DNA from 2 places in the Bacillus sp. AL-1R genome. Region 1 is predicted to be linked to the other one. Evidence: a T-box and tRNA genes for the amino acid it is inferred to sense, from the RefSeq annotation. Region 1 holds a T-box; the other holds one or more tRNA genes.
What was found. The T-box of region 1 lies ahead of serS (serine--tRNA ligase). A T-box ahead of a tRNA ligase gene usually reads a tRNA of that ligase, here a tRNA-Ser.
Positions count from the first base shown of each region.

Region 1 (21,740 bases):
ATCAACCAGCAATTGTCTTTGCAACAGCTTTTGACGAGTACGCTTTAAATGCATTCGATTTACACGCAATTGATTATATTTTAAAACCATTTGATGAAATAAGAATTCAAAAGACTATTAAAAAATTAACAAAGCTAAGTAAGAAATCCATTAAAACCGAGGTAAAAAAGACCCCACCACTTTTAAAACAAGATAAATTGGCTATATCGGTTGATGATCGAATTCTTTTAATAACATTTGAAGAAATCATCTACATTTTTTCACAAGAAGGTAAAACAATCGTCGTTACTGACAAGATGACTTATCGAATAAATGAGCCTTTAATCAATTTAGAACGAAAGCTACAAAATACACCATTCACCCGTGTCCATCGGAGCTATATTGTCAATTTGGATCAAATCATAGAAATTCAGCCTTGGTTTAATTCAACATATAACTTAATTATGAATGATGGTGAAAAAGTACCTGTTAGCCGAACATATACAAAGGAGCTTAAACAACTCTTTGATTTATAAACTTGCATTTCATGATTCCATTCATGCTTCTCAGCCTACTTTTATTGCATCTCATATTGAAAATCCAAACTTTTAATTTTCATAAAGTAAAATGAGTGTAAATAAAAGAAACAAAGGAGGCTTATTAAATAAAATGAATGCGGTTACAATTGTTATTGCTTCTATGTGTATTTTGATGATTGCATATCGTCTATACGGTACATTTATGGCAGTGAAGGTACTTAAGTTAAATGATTCTATCCCTACTCCAGCTCATGAGTTAAATGATGGTAAGGACTATGTTCCTACTAACAAGTGGGTATCATTTGGTCATCATTTTGCTGCAATCGCAGCAGCTGGTCCCTTGGTAGGTCCAATTTTGGCTGCTCAGTTTGGCTACCTCCCAGGTCTGTTATGGCTTTTAATTGGTGCTGTAATCGGCGGAGCAGTACATGATGCAGTCGTTTTATATGCTTCAATGAGAAAGAAAGGTAAGTCGCTATCAGAAGTAGCAAAGGAAGAGCTTGGACCAGTTGCAGGCTTTTGTACGGGACTAGCCATGCTTTTTATTATTACAATTACAATGGCTGGACTTTCCATGGTTGTTCTACATGCACTTGAAAATAATCCATGGGGAACATTTGCAGTTGGAATTACAATACCAATTGCCATGGGTGTGGGATTACTATATAAAAAGACTGGCAATTTAAAAATAGCTTCAACAATTGGATTTATTCTACTAATGGTTGGGGTCTTTATGGGACCTACTATTCAAGAAACTGCTTTAGGTGATTTTTTAACATTTGATACGCGCACATTAGCAATCATATTACCGATTTATGCGTTTTTTGCTGCAGCTTTGCCAGTCTGGCTTTTACTGGCACCCCGCGATTATTTAAGTAGTTTTATGAAAATAGGTGTATTTATTGCACTCATCATTGGAGTATTTATTATTAACCCATCCATACAGTTTCCTACTGTAACCAAATTTGTTAACGGCGGAGGCCCCATCTTAGCTGGTCCAGTCTGGCCTTTTATTTCTATTACAATAGCATGTGGGGCAATCTCAGGTTTTCATGCATTTGTGGGCTCAGGTACAACTCCAAAAATGCTTGATCGATGGAGTGATATAAAAGTTGTAGGTTTTGGAGCTATGTTAGTTGAATGTTTAGTAGGAATTATGGCTTTAATCGCTGCTACTGCACTCCAGCCAGCAGACTACTTTGCAATTAACTCAACCCCGGAAGTTTTTAAAACGTTAGGAATGAATGTAGTCCACTTACCGGAACTTAGTAAAGAAATTGGATTAAGTTTAGAAGGGCGTACTGGTGGAGCTGTAACACTGGCGGTTGGCATGACATACATATTTACATCCATCCCTTGGTTTAGTCACCTAGCATCGTATTTCTTCCAGTTTGTCGTTATGTTCGAAGCCGTATTTATTTTAACGGCAATTGATGCTGGTACTCGAGTAGCACGATATTTAATTCAAGATTTCTTTGGTGAATATTATAAACCGTTGAAGAAAACAGATTGGTTGCCAGGATCAATTTTTGCTAGTGCGTTAGCGTGCTTTATGTGGGGATACCTCTTATTTTCAGGGGATATTGGATCAATCTGGGCATTATTTGGAGTATCTAATCAATTAATGGCTTCTATTGGATTAATCATTGGGGCAACTGTACTATTAAAGATAGCTGATAAACGTTGGTATATGCTTACTTGTTTGATTCCTCTTGCCTATCTATTTATCACTGTAAATTATGCAGGATACTGGATGATCAAAAATGTTTATCTAAACCATGATGTAGCCGGTTATAGTATGCTAAATGGTATCTTATCTATCATTATGTTAGTCTTAGGTTTCGTAATTTTAATATCAGCTATTAAAAAATGGATGGAATTATGGAACACACCTAATTATAAAATGAATGTTAAAACTATCTAAATAAAAAGCAGATGGAACAAGCGTTATTTCTAAATACCATCTGCTTTTTTTAGTTATTTAATTACATTTTTTCCCCACTAACACTTCCTATAATTATAGAAATATAATAAAATCCATTGACTTGAAAGGATCTGCTTATGTAGATAACCACTTAATTATTAATACTCTCTATTTTGGCATATTAATAGCTATATTGTTTTTTTCAACCTAATTACAAATACTCATTTAGCAAAAAACAATCAAAAATTTTAACTTTAATTTTAATCACCTTTGCTCAAATAGCTATATTTCTGATAATTTCATTTATCTATAAATCTATTTGGTGTATTATCTACCTTTATTAAAAAGAAGATTGGCCTTATATTTAATGGCTAGTCCTTTTTTAACTGTTTTCCGATAGATTTCTCCTTATAAGAAATCGTATTATCCCATTTTTGGACAAAGAAAACTTGAAGACCTAAACCAATTCACTTTATGGAATTTGTAGAACAATTGAAGAATTAAATAGTAAAAAAAATGGGGCAGGAAATACAAAAAGTATTTTCCCTGCCCCATAAACAATGTTTCACGTTTATAGAAATTCACTGTATAACTGTTAAATACATGATATATCAGCGTTTTTTAATCACGTTATATTTTATTTAATTACTTCTTTTCCACCCATATACGGACGAAGAACTTCAGGAATAATAACTGATCCATCCGCTTGTTGGTAGTTTTCTAAAATAGCAGAAACCGTACGTCCAATTGCAAGACCAGATCCGTTTAATGTATGAACAAATTCTGGTTTTGCTTTTGGATCACGTCTGAAGCGTATATTCGCTCTTCTTGCTTGGAACGCTTCAAAGTTACTACAAGAAGAAATTTCTTTGTATGCATCATAGCTTGGTAACCAAACTTCAATGTCATACGTTTTTGCAGAAGAAAATCCAATATCTCCAGCACATAATGTAATGACACGGTATGGTAATCCTAATAATTGAAGAACTTTTTCAGCTTGAGCCGTTAATTTTTCTAACTCAATATAAGAATCTTCAGGTTTTACGAAGCGCACTAGTTCAACTTTATTAAATTGATGTTGGCGAATTAATCCTCGTGTATCGCGACCAGCAGAACCTGCCTCAGAACGGAAACATGCACTATATGCAGTATATGCAATCGGTAATTGAGCAGCATCGAGAATTTCGTCTCGGTGATAATTTGTTACAGGTACTTCTGCTGTAGGAACTAAGAAAAAGTCTTCTTTCTCGACACGAAATGCGTCTTCTTCAAATTTTGGTAGTTGTCCTGTACCGATCATGCTAGCACGATTTACAAGGTTTGGAGGTAGTACTTCAGTGTATCCATGCTCCTCTGTATGAAGATCTAACATAAAGCTGATTAAAGCACGTTCAAGTCTAGCTCCTAAGCCTTTATAAAAAGTAAATCGGCTACCAGTAACTTTTGCTCCACGTTCAAAGTCTAAAATATCTAAATCAACACCTAAATCCCAATGTGGCTTTGGTTCAAAATCAAATGTACGAACTTCACCTATTCTACGAATTTCAACATTATCATCCTCTGTTAATCCAACTGGTACTGAATCACTAACTAAATTCGGGATTGTAAATAAAATTGCATCTAATTGCTCTTCTAACGTTCTAATCTCTTCATCTAGATTTTTAATTTTATCGCCAACTTCTCTCATCTCAACAATTAGTGCCTCAGCATCTTTTTTCTCACGCTTTAATACACTAATTTCTTGGCTCACTTCATTACGTCGGCTTTTTAAACCTTCAACTTGAACAAGTAATTCTCTACGATTTAAATCTAAGTCTTCAAATTTTTCGATATAACTTATGTCGCCACCACGTAACTGAAGTTTTGCTTTAACATCTTCAAAATTGCTACGTAATAATTTAATGTCTAACATTTTTAATTCCTCCTATTCTTTTTTTCTAAAGCGATAAAAATAAATACAAAAAAGCCCTCATCCCATAAAAGGGACGAGAGCTACCCGCGTTGCCACCCTAATTGAAGAATTAATAAATAATCCTTCCACCTTAGTATAGTTAACGGACTATAGTACCGTGGTTACTTACTAGCTATAAAGCATTCCGTAACCCACTCAAGAATGGATTCACAAGTCTTCATTATCGGTTTGCACCAACCACCGACTCTCTATAAATTCAGAACTTGCTACTATTTTCTTTCATCGCTTTAGACAATTTAAATTATATAATAATTTACTATAAGCTTTTACTTTTTTCAATAGTTACATACTTAAATTTGCATTTTTTTCCTTAACCATTTCTACAAAGTAACTCATAAAACGGTAATCATTCGTTAATTCTGGATGGAAAGATGCTGCTAACATGTGATTTTGTCTAACCGCTACAATATTCCCTTCATGTTCTGCAATAACCTCTGCATCACCTGATACTGAACGAATAAATGGTGCTCTGATAAATACAGCTGGGTAGTCTTCACATACTCCTTTAATCGGTATGTTTACTTCAAAGCTATCCACTTGTCTGCCATAAGCATTACGTTCAGCTACCATATCCATAACTCCTAGATGCACCGTGTCATCATTTGCAATCTCTTTTGAAAGTAAGATCATGCCTGCGCATGTACCGAATGCTGGTAAACCACTTTCGATTTTCTCTTTTAATGGTTCTAATAACCCGACATGGTCAAGCAACTTACGCATTGCTGTGCTCTCTCCACCAGGTAATACAATACCATCAAGTCCATCTAAATGTTCTACACGTTTTACGATAACAGCTTCAGCACCACATGCTTTAATTGCATTTATATGTTCTTGAACTGCACCTTGTAATGCTAATACACCTATTTTCATAAATTCACCAACTTAAATGCTACGATCTTGCATACGATCTGCTGCAGCAAGTTGTCTCATATCGATCCCTTTCATAGCAGGACCTAAGTTTTTAGAAAGGTTAGCGATTAATTCGTAATCTTGGTAGTGAGTAGTAGCTTGTACAATCGCACGAGCAAATTTCTCAGGGTTTTCTGACTTGAAGATACCAGATCCTACGAATACTCCGTCAGCGCCTAATTCCATCATTAAAGCCGCGTCTGCAGGTGTTGCTACTCCGCCAGCTGCAAAGTTAACAACTGGTAAACGACCAAGCTCTTTAATTTGAAGTAATAATTCGAATGGAGCGCCAAGGTTTTTAGCTTCAACCATTAATTCATCACGAGATAAACCAACTACTTTGCGGATTTCTCCGTTAATTTGGCGTAAGTGACGTACTGCTTCTACAATGTTTCCAGTACCTGGTTCACCTTTTGTACGTAGCATAGATGCGCCTTCACCAATACGACGAAGTGCTTCACCTAAGTTACGGCAACCACAAACGAATGGAACAGTGTAATCTGATTTATTAATATGGAAGATATCATCTGCTGGAGATAATACTTCACTCTCATCGATGTAATCTACTCCCATTGCTTCTAAAACACGCGCTTCAACGATATGTCCAATACGAGCTTTAGCCATTACTGGAATACTAACAGCGTTAAGAATTTCCTCAGTAATGCTTGTATCAGCCATACGAGCTACTCCACCAGCTGCACGAATGTCAGATGGTACCTTTTCTAATGCCATTACTGCTACTGCACCAGCAGCTTCTGCAATTTTAGCTTGCTCAGCATTTACTACGTCCATAATTACGCCGCCTTTTTGCATTTCTGCCATGCCGCGTTTTACACGTTCTGTTCCAGTTAAATTCATTGTTATGCCCCTCCATTATTAAAGCTTACTTGGTAACATTTTAGTATTTCTCTTCCCCTAGTTAAGTTACCCTACCTTTATTTTACTGAAAAAATGACAACTTAACAATTACTGATATATTTATATAGAAATTTATTTGAATAAACCACCAATTCCACTTATGATGCTATCCCATAAATTCCCAAAAAATGACCCAATTCCTCTAAACGATAAAACTAACCAGTTTGCTTTATCAACGCTTTTATCAACTACTAAATCATACGATTGATTATTAGTATTGATAAAACCTAAATCTTCATTCTTTGAAGATTTAACCACTATTTGTCCAACCTTTGTTCCTTTTTTAATTGGAGCAATAATATCGCCATTCTTATCAATTGATTTACCTGATAATTGGACTGTTGGTTTATAATTTTTAGCTTCACCGCGTTTTACGGCTAGTGTAACGTCGTCTTTTGCTACTACTTTTACTTCTTTATCTTTACCTTTAACTACTTTTACAGTTTTACTTCCTTTTACTGCCTCACCTTTTTTTAGCAATGTAACTTTCTCAAAGTTACTAAATCCGTAATCCATTAATTTAGCCGTTTCACTAAATCTAGAGTTATAAGAATTTGCTCCCATTACAACAGTAATATAACGTTGATCATCTCTTTTAGCAGTACCAGTAAAACAGAAGCCAGCTGAATCAGTTGAACCTGTTTTTAATCCATCCATACCTGGGTATTGAAATACTAAACCTGGTAACATCCAGTTCCAGTTATCCATATTTACAGGATATTTTCCACCTTTTTGGAATATTTTCTTTGGAATTGAAGAAGTTTGAAGTACTTCGGGATATGTTTTGATTAGGTTATATGCTAATTTTGCAACACCGTTTGCTGACATAATATTTTCATCAGAAAGAGCGGTTCCTTCTGGTTGCATACCTTGTAAGTCTTTATTAACTAAACCAGTAGCATTAACAAATTTAACGTCTCCTAAGCCTAGTTTCTTTGCTTTATCGTTCATTAATTGAACAAAATTTTTCTCAGATCCACCAATTTTTTCTGCTAGTGCTATTGTCGCACCATTTGCCGAATAAATTGCAGCTGCTTCGTATAATTCTTTGACTGTATATTGTCCACCTAATTCAAGTGGTACATTAGATAATCCAGTGTTTTGAGAGATTTTATGAGCATAATCTGAAACCGTTACCTTCTCGTCCCAAGAAATTTTCCCATTCTTTACCGCCTCATTAACTAGATACTCTGTCATCATTTTAGACATACTAGCTATCGGTAATGGAGCTTTTGAATTTTTTTCATATAATATTTTCCCTGAATTTGCATCAACTAAGATTGCAGCTTTAGCTTGAATGCCTAAAACATCCTCTGCAGCAGCCGGTCGTAAATTCATTGGGATGATTATCGTTATCGCTAATGCTATTATTATTAACTTTGTTAGTATTTTCTTTCCAATCACTTTTTTACCTCCAACCTTTTATCTCACTTGTTCATTTTAACACAATTATTTCCCAAAAAATAGGCAACTACAATTTCTTGTAATTGCCCTAGGTACATTGCTTAAATTATTATAGTGAGTAATTTGGTGCTTCTTTTGTTATATGAACGTCATGTGGATGACTTTCACGTAATCCTGCACCAGACATACGTATAAACTGTGCATTATCTCTTAATTCATTTAGTGTTGCAGTACCACAGTAACCCATACCAGCTCTAATTCCTCCAATTAATTGGTGAACTGTATCAGCTAATGGGCCTTTATATGGAACACGTCCTTCAATACCTTCAGGAACTAGTTTTTTATTGCCTTCTTGGAAATAACGATCTTTACTTCCTCTTTCCATTGCACCAACAGAACCCATACCGCGATATACTTTAAATTGTCTACCTTGGAAGATTTCTGTTTCACCAGGGCTTTCTTGCACACCAGCAAACATGCTACCTAACATAACTACATGTCCACCAGCTGCAAGAGCTTTAACGATATCTCCAGAGTACTTAATACCACCATCTGCAATAATAGGAACTCCGTACTCTCTAGCAACAGTAGCACAATCATAAACCGCAGTTAGTTGAGGAACACCAACTCCAGCAACAACTCGAGTAGTACAAATTGAACCTGGTCCAATACCAACTTTAACGATATCTGCTCCAGCTTCAATAAGTTCTTTAGTTGCTTCGCCTGTTGCAACATTACCAGCGATTATTGCTAATTCTGGGAATCGACTTCTAATTTCTTTTACTTTTTCAATAACACCTTTAGAGTGACCGTGAGCTGTATCAATAACAATTACATCGACATTAGCTTTCACTAAAAACTCTACACGTTGTAGTGCATCTTTTGTTACTCCTACAGCTGCACCTACAAGTAATCGTCCTTGTTGATCTTTTGCTGAGTTTGGAAACTCAATTACTTTTTCAATATCCTTAATTGTAATTAAGCCTTTTAAAGTACCGTCTTCATTAACTAGGGGTAACTTCTCGATTTTATGTTTTTGAAGGATTTTTTCTGCTTCTGCCAGTGTAGTTCCAACAGGAGCAGTTACTAGATTTTCTTTTGTCATAACATCTGAAATAACAATTGAATAATCTTGAATAAAACGTAAATCACGATTTGTTAAAATACCAACTAATTTTCTATTCTCTGTATCATCTACAATCGGTACACCTGAAATACGATATTTACCCATTAAATATTCTGCATCTGCTACTTTATGAGATGGTGTTAAGAAGAATGGATCATCGATTACACCACTTTCAGAACGCTTTACTTTATCTACTTGTTCAGCTTGCTCTTCGATTGACATATTCTTGTGAATGATACCTAATCCACCTTGTCTAGCCATTGCAATAGCCATATCTGCTTCTGTAACTGTATCCATTCCTGCGCTGATTAATGGAATATTTAATTGAATTTTTTCAGTTAATCTCACACTTACATCAACTTGATTTGGAAGTACTTCAGATTTCGCTGGAACTAGTAATACATCATCAAAAGTAAGTCCTTCTTTTACGAATTTTGATTCCCACATAAAAAAGCCCCCCTATACACGTATAAATATTATTAGTAGATTAACAATAGGATATAACACTGTCAAGGAAGTCAAATTATGTTTAAATATTCAGTTAATAAGGAGTTCCTCTCTTATGTTATACTCGTATAGTAATGTATGGGATGAGTTATGTTATTTTAGCTCTGCACAATATTCAAAAACCTATCTTCAAGCAAAATACGAACAAAATAATCCCAAGGAACAAAAAACTAAGGCTTTCCGTAATGCTTATCCGTTTTTATATTATATTGAGCATGGAAAAAGTTATTTTCACGCAGCACAAAATTCTCAAATTAATGTAAAACCTACTTTACTCTTCTATGGGCTTGTACAGCTATTAAAGGCTTGCGTCCTAACCGTAGATCCTGATTATCCAAGTAACACTGCTATCCTGGCTCACGGTGTTACCTCAAGGAAAATAAAAAAAGTAGGATATTCTTTTGTTGAAGACGAAGTTAAAATTCAAAAAAATGGATTATTTACCCATGCCTCTAAATTATTATTTAACATAAATAATTTAGAAAATGAAAAATTTACAATGCTTCAACTTTTACAATCAATACCTGAATTAAACAAAATCCTTAAAATTACTAAAAAAGGAAATTTGTTTCTTCCAACTACTGTCGATCAGGATGTCATTACTCTACCCGAAAAAATTTTGTCATCCTACCATTTTACTTCAGAACGTTTTATTTCATTTCTTCAATCAAAGCAAGCTTCTATAGATATTTTAATCGTTGAACATAATCAAAAACAAATTAAAATTAAATCAAATTTTCCTGATAAAATTTTAAGTAAACCACCATTTTATTTTAATATATTAAATCAAAGTTATTTTCTAAAATCACAAAAGGAAGCGCTTTTATTGTTACCTGAAATTCTATACCATTATCTACTTTTATATAACTTGAGCATGATTTGTCGCTATGAAACTGACTGGTGGTGTGAACTTATACAGACCTATTCTACAGATGATTATCCTTTGATAAACCAATTTTTAACAATAACAGAACAAAAAATCCCTTATTTAATTCATCATTTTTTAACTACATAATAAAACAAAAAAACATCAGCTATTTGGCTGATGTTTTTTGTTACCAGGCGACGTTCTACTCTCACAGGGGGAAACCCCCAACTACCATCGACGCTGAAGAGCTTAACTGCCGTGTTCGGTATGGGAACGGGTGTGACCTCTTCGCAATAATCACCTGATTATACCTGAGTTGTACTTCGTACCCTCAAAACTAGATAATGTCATCATCAAACTTGTTAGTTAAGTCCTCGACCGATTAGTATCAGTCAGCTCCACGTGTCACCACGCTTCCACCTCTGACCTATCAACCTGATCGTCTCTCAGGGGTCTTACTAGCTTAACGCTATGGGAAATCTCATCTTGAGGGGGGCTTCATGCTTAGATGCTTTCAGCACTTATCCCTTCCACACATAGCTACCCAGCCATGCTCTTGGCAGAACAACTGGTACACCAGCGGTGTGTCCATCCCGGTCCTCTCGTACTAAGGACAGCTCCTCTCAAATTTCCTGCGCCCACGACGGATAGGGACCGAACTGTCTCACGACGTTCTGAACCCAGCTCGCGTACCGCTTTAATGGGCGAACAGCCCAACCCTTGGGACCGACTACAGCCCCAGGATGCGATGAGCCGACATCGAGGTGCCAAACCTCCCCGTCGATGTGGACTCTTGGGGGAGATAAGCCTGTTATCCCCGGGGTAGCTTTTATCCGTTGAGCGATGGCCCTTCCATGCGGAACCACCGGATCACTAAGCCCGACTTTCGTCCCTGCTCGACTTGTAGGTCTCGCAGTCAAGCTCCCTTATGCCTTTACACTCTTCGAATGATTTCCAACCATTCTGAGGGAACCTTTGGGCGCCTCCGTTACTCTTTAGGAGGCGACCGCCCCAGTCAAACTGCCCACCTGACACTGTCTCCGAGCCGGATCACGGCTCTAGGTTAGAATTTCAATACAGCCAGGGTAGTATCCCACCGACGCCTCCACCGAAGCTAGCGCTCCGGCTTCTCAGGCTCCTACCTATCCTGTACAAGCTGTACCAAAATTCAATATCAAGCTGCAGTAAAGCTCCACGGGGTCTTTCCGTCCTGTCGCGGGTAACCTGCATCTTCACAGGTACTATAATTTCACCGAGTCTATGGTTGAGACAGTGCCCAAATCGTTACGCCTTTCGTGCGGGTCGGAACTTACCCGACAAGGAATTTCGCTACCTTAGGACCGTTATAGTTACGGCCGCCGTTTACTGGGGCTTCAATTCAGAGCTTCTCCCGTAAGGGATAACCCCTCCTCTTAACCTTCCAGCACCGGGCAGGCGTCAGCCCCTATACTTCGCCTTGCGGCTTCGCAGAGACCTGTGTTTTTGCTAAACAGTCGCTTGGGCCTTTTCACTGCGGCTCTCCCGGGCATACACCCAAAAGAGCACCCCTTCTCCCGAAGTTACGGGGTCATTTTGCCGAGTTCCTTAACCATAGTTCTCTCGCTCACCTTAGGATTCTCTCCTCGCCTACCTGTGTCGGTTTGCGGTACAGGCACCTATTTCCTCGCTAGAAGCTTTTCTTGGCAGCGTAGAATCAGGAACTTCGGTACTATATTTCCCTCGCCATCACAACTCAGCCTTACGATGTGCGGATTTGCCTACACATCAGCCTAATTGCTTGGACGCGCATATCCAGCAGCGCGCTTACCCTATCTTTCTGCGTCCCTCCATCGCTCAAACGGAAATGAGGTGGTACAGGAATATCAACCTGTTGTCCATCGCCTACGCCTGTCGGCCTCGGCTTAGGTCCTGACTAACCCTGGGAGGACGAGCCTTCCCCAGGAAACCTTAGGCATACGGTGGACGGGATTCTCACCCGTCTTTCGCTACTCATACCGGCATTCTCACTTCTAAGCGCTCCACCAGTCCTTACGATCTAGCTTCAACGCCCTTAGAACGCTCCCCTACCACTGATACCATATGGTATCAATCCGCAGCTTCGGTGATACGTTTAGCCCCGTTACATTTTCGGCGCAGAGTCACTCGACCAGTGAGCTATTACGCACTCTTTAAATGGTGGCTGCTTCTAAGCCAACATCCTGGTTGTCTAAGCAACTCCACATCCTTTTCCACTTAACGTATACTTTGGGACCTTAGCTGGCGGTCTGGGCTGTTTCCCTCTTGACCACGGATCTTATCACTCGTAGTCTGACTCCTATGGATAAGTCATTGGCATTCGGAGTTTGACTGAATTCGGTAACCCGTTGGGGGCCCCTAGTCCAATCAGTGCTCTACCTCCAAGACTCTAACACATAAGGCTAGCCCTAAAGCTATTTCGGGGAGAACCAGCTATCTCCGAGTTCGATTGGAATTTCTCCGCTACCCACACCTCATCCCCGCACTTTTCAACGTGCGTGGGTTCGGACCTCCATTCAGTGTTACCTGAACTTCATCCTGGACATGGGTAGATCACTCGGTTTCGGGTCTACGACCACGTACTAAATCGCCCTATTCAGACTCGCTTTCGCTGCGGCTCCGTCTCTTCAACTTAACCTTGCACGGGATCGTAACTCGCCGGTTCATTCTACAAAAGGCACGCCATCACTCGTTAACGAGCTCTGACTATTTGTAAGCACACGGTTTCAGGTTCTCTTTCACTCCCCTTCCGGGGTGCTTTTCACCTTTCCCTCACGGTACTGGTTCACTATCGGTCACTAGGTAGTATTTAGCCTTGGGAGATGGTCCTCCCAGATTCCGACGGAATTTCACGTGTTCCGCCGTACTCAGGATCCACTCAAGAGGGAACGAGGTTTCAACTACAGGGTTTTTACCTTCTTCGACGGACCTTTCCAGGTCGCTTCATTTACCCCGTTCCTTTGTAACTCCGTATAGAGTGTCCTACAACCCCAAGAGGCAAGCCTCTTGGTTTGGGCTATCTTCCTTTTCGCTCGCCGCTACTTGGGAAATCGCTATTGCTTTCTATTCCTCCAGGTACTTAGATGTTTCAGTTCCCTGGGTCTGTCCTCAGTACCCTATGTATTCAGGTAAAGATACTACTCCATTACGAGTAGTGGGTTCCCCCATTCGGAAATCTCCGGATCAAAGCTTACTTACAGCTCCCCGAAGCATATCGGTGTTAGTCCCGTCCTTCATCGACTCCTAGTGCCAAGGCATCCACCGTGCGCCCTTTCTAACTTAACTAATTTTAAAACTAATTGAATTAAACTTACGCAGTTTAATGAATGACATTATCTAGTTTTCAAGGTACAAATGTTGAGAGTGAACTCTCAAAACTAAACAAAACAATGAAGAAACATTTCATACATGAACCGTCGGTTCATGATGTCTCCATAGAAAGGAGGTGATCCAGCCGCACCTTCCGATACGGCTACCTTGTTACGACTTCACCCCAATCATCTGTCCCACCTTAGGCGGCTGGCCCCTAAAAGGTTACCCCACCGACTTCGGGTGTTACAAACTCTCGTGGTGTGACGGGCGGTGTGTACAAGGCCCGGGAACGTATTCACCGCGGCATGCTGATCCGCGATTACTAGTGATTCCGGCTTCATGTAGGCGAGTTGCAGCCTACAATCCGAACTGAGAATAGTTTTATGGGATTAGCTCCACCTCGCGGTCTTGCAACCCTTTGTACTATCCATTGTAGCACGTGTGTAGCCCAGGTCATAAGGGGCATGATGATTTGACGTCATCCCCACCTTCCTCCGGTTTGTCACCGGCAGTCACCTTAGAGTGCCCAACTGAATGCTGGCAACTAAGATCAAGGGTTGCGCTCGTTGCGGGACTTAACCCAACATCTCACGACACGAGCTGACGACAACCATGCACCACCTGTCACTCTGTCCCCGAAGGGAAAGCCCTATCTCTAGGGTTGTCAGAGGATGTCAAGACCTGGTAAGGTTCTTCGCGTTGCTTCGAATTAAACCACATGCTCCACCACTTGTGCGGGCCCCCGTCAATTCCTTTGAGTTTCAGTCTTGCGACCGTACTCCCCAGGCGGAGTGCTTAATGCGTTAACTTCAGCACTAAAGGGCGGAAACCCTCTAACACTTAGCACTCATCGTTTACGGCGTGGACTACCAGGGTATCTAATCCTGTTTGCTCCCCACGCTTTCGCGCCTCAGCGTCAGTTACAGACCAGAAAGTCGCCTTCGCCACTGGTGTTCCTCCAAATCTCTACGCATTTCACCGCTACACTTGGAATTCCACTTTCCTCTTCTGCACTCAAGTTTCCCAGTTTCCAATGACCCTCCCCGGTTGAGCCGGGGGCTTTCACATCAGACTTAAGAAACCGCCTGCGCGCGCTTTACGCCCAATAATTCCGGACAACGCTTGCCACCTACGTATTACCGCGGCTGCTGGCACGTAGTTAGCCGTGGCTTTCTGGTTAGGTACCGTCAAGGTGCCAGCTTATTCAACTAGCACTTGTTCTTCCCTAACAACAGAGCTTTACGACCCGAAGGCCTTCATCGCTCACGCGGCGTTGCTCCGTCAGACTTTCGTCCATTGCGGAAGATTCCCTACTGCTGCCTCCCGTAGGAGTCTGGGCCGTGTCTCAGTCCCAGTGTGGCCGATCACCCTCTCAGGTCGGCTACGCATCGTCGCCTTGGTGAGCCGTTACCTCACCAACTAGCTAATGCGCCGCGGGCCCATCTGTAAGTGATAGCTAAAAGCCATCTTTCAATTAAGGAACAGGAGTTCCTTAATGTCATCCGGTATTAGCTCCGGTTTCCCGAAGTTATCCCAGTCTTACAGGTAGGTTGCCCACGTGTTACTCACCCGTCCGCCGCTAACTAACGGGAGCAAGCTCCCATTAGTCCGCTCGACTTGCATGTATTAGGCACGCCGCCAGCGTTCGTCCTGAGCCAGGATCAAACTCTCCATAAAAGTTAAGTTTAAATCTTGTATTGCTCAAAAAACTAATAATTGACGTTTACTTCATGTTTTGTTTAGTTTTCAAAGTTCATTTCGCCGCTTACTTCTTAGCGACTTATATTATAATAACACATTCAAGTTTGTTTAGTCAATAACTTTTTTATGTTATTTTCTTGCCTCATCTATTGTTTTAATGTGACAACGTTTAATAATATACCATTATTCTTTTACGATTGCAATAACTTTATCATAAAAAAAGATAATGTTTCTTATTATAGTAAAAGAGACGTTAACTTTACTAAGCTCTAATTACTATAATAAAGAAACATTACACCGCGATTAAAGGTAATTCAACTACAAATAGTGATCCTTTGCCAAGCTCACTTTCTACGTAAACTATTCCGTTATGCATATCAACAATTTTCTTTACGATAGATAAACCTAATCCATTACCGCCGGTTGTTCTGTCTCTTGATTTATCTGCTTTATAAAACCTTTCAAATATATGCACCCGATCTTCTTCGGAAATACCAATTCCAGTATCTTGAATTTGTATAACCACCTTGTCATTATCTTGAACGGCAGATATAAATATATCTCCATTGTTAGGAGTAAATTTTATACTGTTTATAATTAAATTCATCCAAACTTGATTTAAAAGAGCTTCGTCTCCAATAATGTCAATTTTACCAAAGTTAACATGCATATTGATATTCTTTTCTATTATTTGGGGTTCGCAGCTTATCAATGCGTACATAAGTTGGCTATTTAACGAAAAATTATTCTTTTCTATTGGTTGGTTTTGTGACTCTAGTGAAGTTAGCTTTAGTAGGTTATCACTTAGCTTCGATAATCTTGTACTTTCATACTCAATTATATTTAAATATTGTTTTCGTTCTTCTAATGGCAAACTTTCATTTTGTAATACTTTAGCAAAACCTTTAATAGATGTTAAAGGAGATTGAATTTCATGTGAAACATTAGAAATAAACTCCTGTCGCATGTTTTCCATTTGATTTAAATTTTTTGCCATATGGTTAAAGCTATCTATTATCTGACCAATTTCACCACCAAATGCATTCCTAAATTTTTCAAGATCCACTGATACATTAAACTCTCCTCTTGAAATACTTCGAATTGCCTGCATTATTTCTTTTACCATTTTCATTTGCTTTGGATGATGGAACATTCTACCGAATATTGCACCTCCGAGCATTAACAGTAGAAAAGTTAAAAAAGTACTTATAATTTGTTTCGTTAAATTCGATAAATTTGTGAGTTGATGTTCATATAAGTAATAAGTAGAATAGTGAACAATCACGCTTCCTAGCGTTATTGCAGTCGTTAATAATAATATAGCCCCTATAATATCTCTAATTTTTTTTAGTACTTTCATTTTAATAACTCCATTCGATACCCTAAACCCCATACAGTAGAAATTTTAAAACCAAATTTTTTCTCAGGAAATCTTTCCCTTAATCTTTTTATATGAACATCAACAGTTCTTTCATCCCCTGCATAATCGAACCCCCAAATGTTTTCAATTAACTGTTCCCTTGAATAAGTTCTTCCTAAAGAACTCGCCAAAGTATATAAAAGCTCTAATTCCTTCAATGGCATGTTGACCACTTGGTTATTGTTTAGGACTTTGTAATTACCGTGATCTATCGTTAAATTTCCTATTTGAACAATTTGGGATGAAGATATTTTTGCTCTTCTTAACAAAGCTTTTACTCGAACAACCAATTCGACTGGTTCAAATGGTTTTACGATATAGTCATCAGTTCCTAACTTAAACCCTCTAACTTTTTGTTCGGTTTCACCTTTTGCAGTCAACATAATTATCGGGAGATCATATTCATTGCGTATTTCTCGACAGAGCTCAAATCCATCCATTTTGGGCATCATTAAGTCTATAATTAACATATCTATTTTGTTACTTTCAAAAACACTAAGTGCTTCAATACCATTTGTAGCCTCAAAAACAATAAAACCTTCTTCTTTAAGTAATACGTTTAACAGTTTTCGGATATGTGGATCATCATCTACGATTAAAATACTGGCCATAAAAACACCTTCCCTCAATATTATTACACTGCACTATTTACTCTTAATTGCTGATTAGCAAATTCCCTGTACATTATATGGTTTTTATACAATTCATCATGTGTTCCAATACCAGTTACTTTTCCATTGTCTAAAAATACAATTTGATCCGCATCGATAACTGTGGAAAGACGATGGGCAATAATTAAAGTAGTTCTTCCTTTCATTAAATTGGAAAGTGCATTTTGTACAACTAACTCCGACCTACTATCAAGATTGGAAGTTGCCTCATCCAGCATTAACAACTTAGGGTTTCTTAGTAAAGCTCTCGCAATCCCTATTCTTTGTCTTTGCCCACCAGATAGTTTTATACCTCGTTCTCCAACCTCCGTATCATAACCATCGGGTAAGTCATTTACAAATTGATCCACGTATGCCATACGTGATACATAAGTCAGCTCTTTATCAGGTATTTCTCTTTTAATTCCATAGCAAATGTTATCTCTAATTGTACCGACAATTAAAGGACTTTCTTGAGCAACATAACCTATTTGTTTTCTCCAGCTCTCTAAATTGAAGCTATTAATTGAATTATTCCCAATCGTTATATCTCCACTTTTTGGAGGATAAAATCTTTCAATAAGTGAAAATAATGTGGTCTTTCCGCTTCCACTTGGACCAACAATAGCCGTTACCTTACCTGGAGGGATCACAAAATTAAGATTAGTTAACAACTCTTCTTCCTTATACGCAAAATGTAACTTATTAATATTAATTGGTAAACTCATATCAACTTCTTTTTTTCCAGTTTGATAGTCTTCTTCATCTAACTCTAATATACTAATCATTCTTTCAGTAGCACCTTTTGTTTTTTGAAGCTCCGTAAAGAAATGTGTAATTTGTGTTACTGGGAAAATAATTTGGAATAAATATAATATATAGGCTACTAAAGCTCCTGCAGTTATTGCACCTGATGAGACTCTGACCCCACCGTATCCAATAATAACTACTAAAATAAGCATCATTACTAAGGAAACAATTGGTCCAATGAAAGAATGTAATTTCCCTTCCTTTATACCGAAAGATAATAAATTTATAATTCCCTTGTCTCCGTTTGAAATTTCGGTTGTTTCTGCATTCGAAACCTTTACTAATCTAATCTCTGAAAAAACTTGGTTTATTAATGATGTGAATTTTGCCGTTTCATCTTGAGTTGCTTTTGATAACTTTGACATTTGCTTTCCAATAGGGATAAATATTAAAGCAATGACAGGAATAATGCTAAAAGTTACTAAAGTCATTTTCCAATCTAATACTAGTAGTAATATAAAAGATCCAATAATTGAAATGATCCCTGTTAAAAAGTTAGTAATATGCTCTGTTATTAGTCCTTTTAAAACTGCTGTATCATTCGTAACGCGACTAACATTATCTCCGGTCTGGGTCTCATCAAAATAAGATATTGGGAGTACAATCATTTTCTTCCACAATCGGTGTCTAACATTTGCAACAACTGTGTTCCCTACCCGGCTAAGCAGATAAATAGAAGCTGCTGATGAAATAGCCTGTATTATTAGTACTGCAATAAATATAGCTATTTGCCCTGTACTTAAGGATGCTAATGAAAAACCATCTACAAATTTTTTTGTAAGCAAAGGTAATAGTAATCCTACTAAAGTAGTAGCTACACTTAATAATAAGCCTATTGCGAACAACCATTTAGGAGGATTAGCATTTTTTATTAAAGAAATAAAATTTCTCCAATCATTTTTTTTATTTAAATTAGTTTCTTCTTTCATATCTTTACTCCTTATACTTACTATTTTTTATCTACATTACCTTTAAAATTTACAATTAAAATATGAATAAAGAATGAACAAAATATTATTTTTTCACTTAAATCAATATATTAACTAATAATCTTTATAACGCAAAAAAAGCATCAGCCAAATAGCTGATGCTTTTTTTTACCAGGCGACGTTCTACTCTCACAGGGGGAAACCCCCAACTACCATCGACGCTGAAGAGCTTAACTGCCGTGTTCGGTATGGGAACGGGTGTGACCTCTTCGCAATAATCACCTGATTTGTATTTGAGTTGTACTTCGTACCCTCAAAACTAGATAATGTCATTATCAAACTTGTTAGTTAAGTCCTCGACCGATTAGTATCAGTCAGCTCCACGTGTCACCACGCTTCCACCTCTGACCTATCAACCTGATCGTCTCTCAGGGGTCTTACTAGCTTAACGCTATGGGAAATCTCATCTTGAGGGGGGCTTCATGCTTAGATGCTTTCAGCACTTATCCCTTCCACACATAGCTACCCAGCCATGCTCTTGGCAGAACAACTGGTACACCAGCGGTGTGTCCATCCCGGTCCTCTCGTACTAAGGACAGCTCCTCTCAAATTTCCTGCGCCCACGACGGATAGGGACCGAACTGTCTCACGACGTTCTGAACCCAGCTCGCGTACCGCTTTAATGGGCGAACAGCCCAACCCTTGGGACCGACTACAGCCCCAGGATGCGATGAGCCGACATCGAGGTGCCAAACCTCCCCGTCGATGTGGACTCTTGGGGGAGATAAGCCTGTTATCCCCGGGGTAGCTTTTATCCGTTGAGCGATGGCCCTTCCATGCGGAACCACCGGATCACTAAGCCCGACTTTCGTCCCTGCTCGACTTGTAGGTCTCGCAGTCAAGCTCCCTTATGCCTTTACACTCTTCGAATGATTTCCAACCATTCTGAGGGAACCTTTGGGCGCCTCCGTTACTCTTTAGGAGGCGACCGCCCCAGTCAAACTGCCCACCTGACACTGTCTCCGAGCCGGATCACGGCTCTAGGTTAGAATTTCAATACAGCCAGGGTAGTATCCCACCGACGCCTCCACCGAAGCTAGCGCTCCGGCTTCTCAGGCTCCTACCTATCCTGTACAAGCTGTACCAAAATTCAATATCAAGCTGCAGTAAAGCTCCACGGGGTCTTTCCGTCCTGTCGCGGGTAACCTGCATCTTCACAGGTACTATAATTTCACCGAGTCTATGGTTGAGACAGTGCCCAAATCGTTACGCCTTTCGTGCGGGTCGGAACTTACCCGACAAGGAATTTCGCTACCTTAGGACCGTTATAGTTACGGCCGCCGTTTACTGGGGCTTCAATTCAGAGCTTCTCCCGTAAGGGATAACCCCTCCTCTTAACCTTCCAGCACCGGGCAGGCGTCAGCCCCTATACTTCGCCTTGCGGCTTCGCAGAGACCTGTGTTTTTGCTAAACAGTCGCTTGGGCCTTTTCACTGCGGCTCTCCCGGGCATACACCCAAAAGAGCACCCCTTCTCCCGAAGTTACGGGGTCATTTTGCCGAGTTCCTTAACCATAGTTCTCTCGCTCACCTTAGGATTCTCTCCTCGCCTACCTGTGTCGGTTTGCGGTACAGGCACCTATTTCCTCGCTAGAAGCTTTTCTTGGCAGCGTAGAATCAGGAACTTCGGTACTATATTTCCCTCGCCATCACAACTCAGCCTTACGATGTGCGGATTTGCCTACACATCAGCCTAATTGCTTGGACGCGCATATCCAGCAGCGCGCTTACCCTATCTTTCTGCGTCCCTCCATCGCTCAAACGGAAATGAGGTGGTACAGGAATATCAACCTGTTGTCCATCGCCTACGCCTGTCGGCCTCGGCTTAGGTCCTGACTAACCCTGGGAGGACGAGCCTTCCCCAGGAAACCTTAGGCATACGGTGGACGGGATTCTCACCCGTCTTTCGCTACTCATACCGGCATTCTCACTTCTAAGCGCTCCACCAGTCCTTACGATCTAGCTTCAACGCCCTTAGAACGCTCCCCTACCACTGATACCATATGGTATCAATCCGCAGCTTCGGTGATACGTTTAGCCCCGTTACATTTTCGGCGCAGAGTCACTCGACCAGTGAGCTATTACGCACTCTTTAAATGGTGGCTGCTTCTAAGCCAACATCCTGGTTGTCTAAGCAACTCCACATCCTTTTCCACTTAACGTATACTTTGGGACCTTAGCTGGCGGTCTGGGCTGTTTCCCTCTTGACCACGGATCTTATCACTCGTAGTCTGACTCCTATGGATAAGTCATTGGCATTCGGAGTTTGACTGAATTCGGTAACCCGTTGGGGGCCCCTAGTCCAATCAGTGCTCTACCTCCAAGACTCTAACACATAAGGCTAGCCCTAAAGCTATTTCGGGGAGAACCAGCTATCTCCGAGTTCGATTGGAATTTCTCCGCTACCCACACCTCATCCCCGCACTTTTCAACGTGCGTGGGTTCGGACCTCCATTCAGTGTTACCTGAACTTCATCCTGGACATGGGTAGATCACTCGGTTTCGGGTCTACGACCACGTACTAAATCGCCCTATTCAGACTCGCTTTCGCTGCGGCTCCGTCTCTTCAACTTAACCTTGCACGGGATCGTAACTCGCCGGTTCATTCTACAAAAGGCACGCCATCACTCGTTAACGAGCTCTGACTATTTGTAAGCACACGGTTTCAGGTTCTCTTTCACTCCCCTTCCGGGGTGCTT
Region 1 covers NZ_CP197469.1:4,425,955-4,447,694, forward strand. The annotation lists gene ACSBO6_RS21235 (LytR/AlgR family response regulator transcription factor) at 1-515, shown strand, start outside; gene cstA (carbon starvation protein CstA) at 649-2,442, shown strand; gene serS (serine--tRNA ligase) at 3,080-4,354, opposite strand; T-box leader at 4,421-4,646, opposite strand; gene pdxT (pyridoxal 5'-phosphate synthase glutaminase subunit PdxT) at 4,697-5,284, opposite strand; gene pdxS (pyridoxal 5'-phosphate synthase lyase subunit PdxS) at 5,297-6,181, opposite strand; gene ACSBO6_RS21260 (serine hydrolase) at 6,314-7,642, opposite strand; gene guaB (IMP dehydrogenase) at 7,755-9,218, opposite strand; gene ACSBO6_RS21270 (YaaC family protein) at 9,334-10,293, shown strand; rRNA gene rrf (5S ribosomal RNA) at 10,336-10,451, opposite strand; rRNA gene ACSBO6_RS21280 (23S ribosomal RNA) at 10,509-13,446, opposite strand; rRNA gene ACSBO6_RS21285 (16S ribosomal RNA) at 13,600-15,150, opposite strand; gene ACSBO6_RS21290 (HAMP domain-containing sensor histidine kinase) at 15,467-16,534, opposite strand; gene ACSBO6_RS21295 (response regulator transcription factor) at 16,531-17,205, opposite strand; gene ACSBO6_RS21300 (ABC transporter ATP-binding protein) at 17,229-18,983, opposite strand; rRNA gene rrf (5S ribosomal RNA) at 19,154-19,269, opposite strand; rRNA gene ACSBO6_RS21310 (23S ribosomal RNA) at 19,328-21,740, opposite strand, start outside.

Region 2 (2,764 bases), 1.5 Mb from region 1:
GTGAAGAGTAAATTGGGAATTTATATGATTTTCCACTTTGGATTTTAGTAGGAGAAAGGCCATCGTTTAATGCACTAAAATCTTTTGTAATTTGGCTAATTGGCTGGTTAAAGTTTGGATTAAGGTCTTCGATAATTCCTAAAACAGTGTCACCGTTTTTAACTTGAATCTTTTCAAATTTTGGAAGTGAGCTTGATTTTGTTTCAGATTTCGTTGCTTTTGCCACTGTAGGAATATCTTTATTTGGAATTGTCCCAACTTGAAGGTCAAAGAATATTATATATGCAAGCAATAAAGAACCTAGTAAAAAAGCTATTTTTTTCATTAATCATCACTCCTTTTGTAGAATATATGCTTGTCCACACAACCAATATTCCTACTAGGAGCTTGGATTCATATATTTTTTAGCAAAAAAAAAGAAGTGTGAAACACACCTCTGTAAACATTATTTTTTAGAAGGTAAATTTTTAATTGTTAATGTGTACATACCAACCGTTATTAAAATAAAAATTAATGTTTGGAATGGAATCGTTATATTCAGTAATCCTAGCAATAAATAGATAACGGTAGGAAGTGTTAAGCTATACGAAACCATTGCAAAGCGTTGTCTAAAAGGCAAGTGCTTAGTCGATTTAAATAAACCTGTTAAAAACGCTAACAATATAGCAACTATAAATATGAAGATACAAGATCCTAAATAAAATAGGAAAAATAATGCGATTAAAAATACCGGAAGAGCTTCATTTATATTTTTAATAAATTTTGAAACGTCTGCTTTGTGTATTTCAGTAGAGTTTAATGAAGGGTAGGGATAATCTTGCTCACCTTTATCATTTTTAATAACGACTCTATTTTTTAACACAACAACAGCAAACTGTTCATTTTTTAATTTTGAAGGTATGACTGTTTCATTTGGATAGATAGCATATTTATATTCACCGATGTTTCGTTCAAACGGCGTATTATCGTTAATTGTTAAAGCTCCTTTGTTTAAAGAAATTGATTGAATATTATCCTTTAGCAAATCAGAAACATTGTTCACTTGAAGCTTCACATTTTTTTCAAATGAAAAGAAACCCGGAAGAGTATATAAAATTGCTAGTAGGAATAGAAAAAAGATTGTTTTACCGATTTTTTGGAGTCTATATCTTGATATTGTTTTTGGAGAGAATAAACTAAACCAAAATTGTTTAAATAGATTCATAAACTCATCCTTTCTTATTTAATGTTATTTCACTTCCCGAAATTTATTATGTAACTTTCGGGCTATTTTGTATATTATAATCTTTTTTTTGTAATTGAATAGAAAACTTTTTCATTAAAAAAGATATGAGTAAAAGAGAATGAAAAGGTTTATTAATCAAATTTAAGTTTGGTCTAAATGTTGGATCAAAAACTAATAAATCGTTAATATAAATTAATAATGAAAAAAATAATTAAAAGTATTGACGTTTAGTTTGAAACATGATAAATTAAATATTGTCTTAAGGACAACATTAATTATTCCGCAGTAGCTCAGTGGTAGAGCACTCGGCTGTTAACCGAGTGGTCGTAGGTTCGAACCCTACCTGCGGAGCCATTTATATAGTTTGGCGGTGTAGCTCAGCTGGCTAGAGCGTACGGTTCATACCCGTGAGGTCGTGGGTTCGACTCCCTCCGCCGCTACCAATAATTTATTATGGAGTAATACCCAAGTCCGGCTGAAGGGATCGGTCTTGAAAACCGACAGGGGTGTAACAGCCCGCGGGGGTTCGAATCCCTCTTACTCCTTATTTAGTGAAAAAAGTCTTCAACATTTTTGTTGAAGACTTTTTTCGTTTGATTGTTAAATAATAAAGATGAAATTTTTCTTCCAGGAATTAATGTTTTTTACTTTCTTTTCCTTTTCTCGAGCATTACTGTTGAAATCTTTCTGTATATTTGATAAGTTTAAATTGAAATTCACTATTATCTTTGGGAGGAAATTAAAAATGTCAAAATTTGAATTACCACAATTACCTTATGCTTATGATGCATTAGAGCCACACTTTGATAAAGAAACAATGAATATTCATCACACTCGTCACCACAATACATATGTAACAAACTTAAACGCTGCTTTAGAAGGGAAAGAAGTAGCTGCTTCTTCAATTGAAGAATTAATTTCAAACTTAGATGCACTTCCAGAAGGAATCCGTACAGCAGTACGTAACAATGGTGGTGGACATGCTAACCATAGCTTATTCTGGACATTATTAACTCCAGAAGGTACAGGTACTCCAGTTGGTGAAGTTGCTGAAGCAATTAACGCTAAATTCGGTAGCCTAGATGAGTTTAAAGCTGCTTTCACTCAAGCTGCATTAACTCGTTTTGGTTCTGGTTGGGCTTGGTTAGTAGTAAACAATGGTGAGTTAGAAGTGACTAGCACTGCTAACCAAGATTCACCATTAATGGAAGGTAAAACTCCTATCTTAGGTTTAGATGTATGGGAGCATGCTTACTACTTAAACTACCAAAACAAACGTCCTGACTACGTTGGTGCATTCTGGAATGTAGTTAACTGGGAAAAAGTAGAAGAATTATACCAAGCTGCTAAATAATTTATAAAAAATGAACACTACTTAATTTATTTAAGTAGTGTTTTTTTATGGCTAAAAAAAGGATAAATTTTCATTTACTCGGAAAACTAGTTCATGAGACAAAGGAGAGTTTATTATGAGTAAGTGGAAATTTTTATTAGGTGATGTAGATTTAAATAAAGACTTAATTCTTTTACTGAGTGTTA
Region 2 covers NZ_CP197469.1:2,953,945-2,956,708, reverse strand. The annotation lists gene yqfZ (protein YqfZ) at 1-325, opposite strand, end outside; gene ACSBO6_RS14180 (DUF1189 domain-containing protein) at 446-1,204, opposite strand; tRNA gene ACSBO6_RS14175 (tRNA-Asn) at 1,505-1,579, shown strand; tRNA gene ACSBO6_RS14170 (tRNA-Met) at 1,592-1,668, shown strand; tRNA gene ACSBO6_RS14165 (tRNA-Ser) at 1,681-1,770, shown strand; gene ACSBO6_RS14160 (superoxide dismutase) at 1,971-2,579, shown strand; gene ACSBO6_RS14155 (MFS transporter) at 2,695-2,764, shown strand, end outside.
Region 2: it encodes a tRNA-Ser, which carries the amino acid that the T-box ahead of serS (serine--tRNA ligase) is inferred to sense. The anticodon was not compared.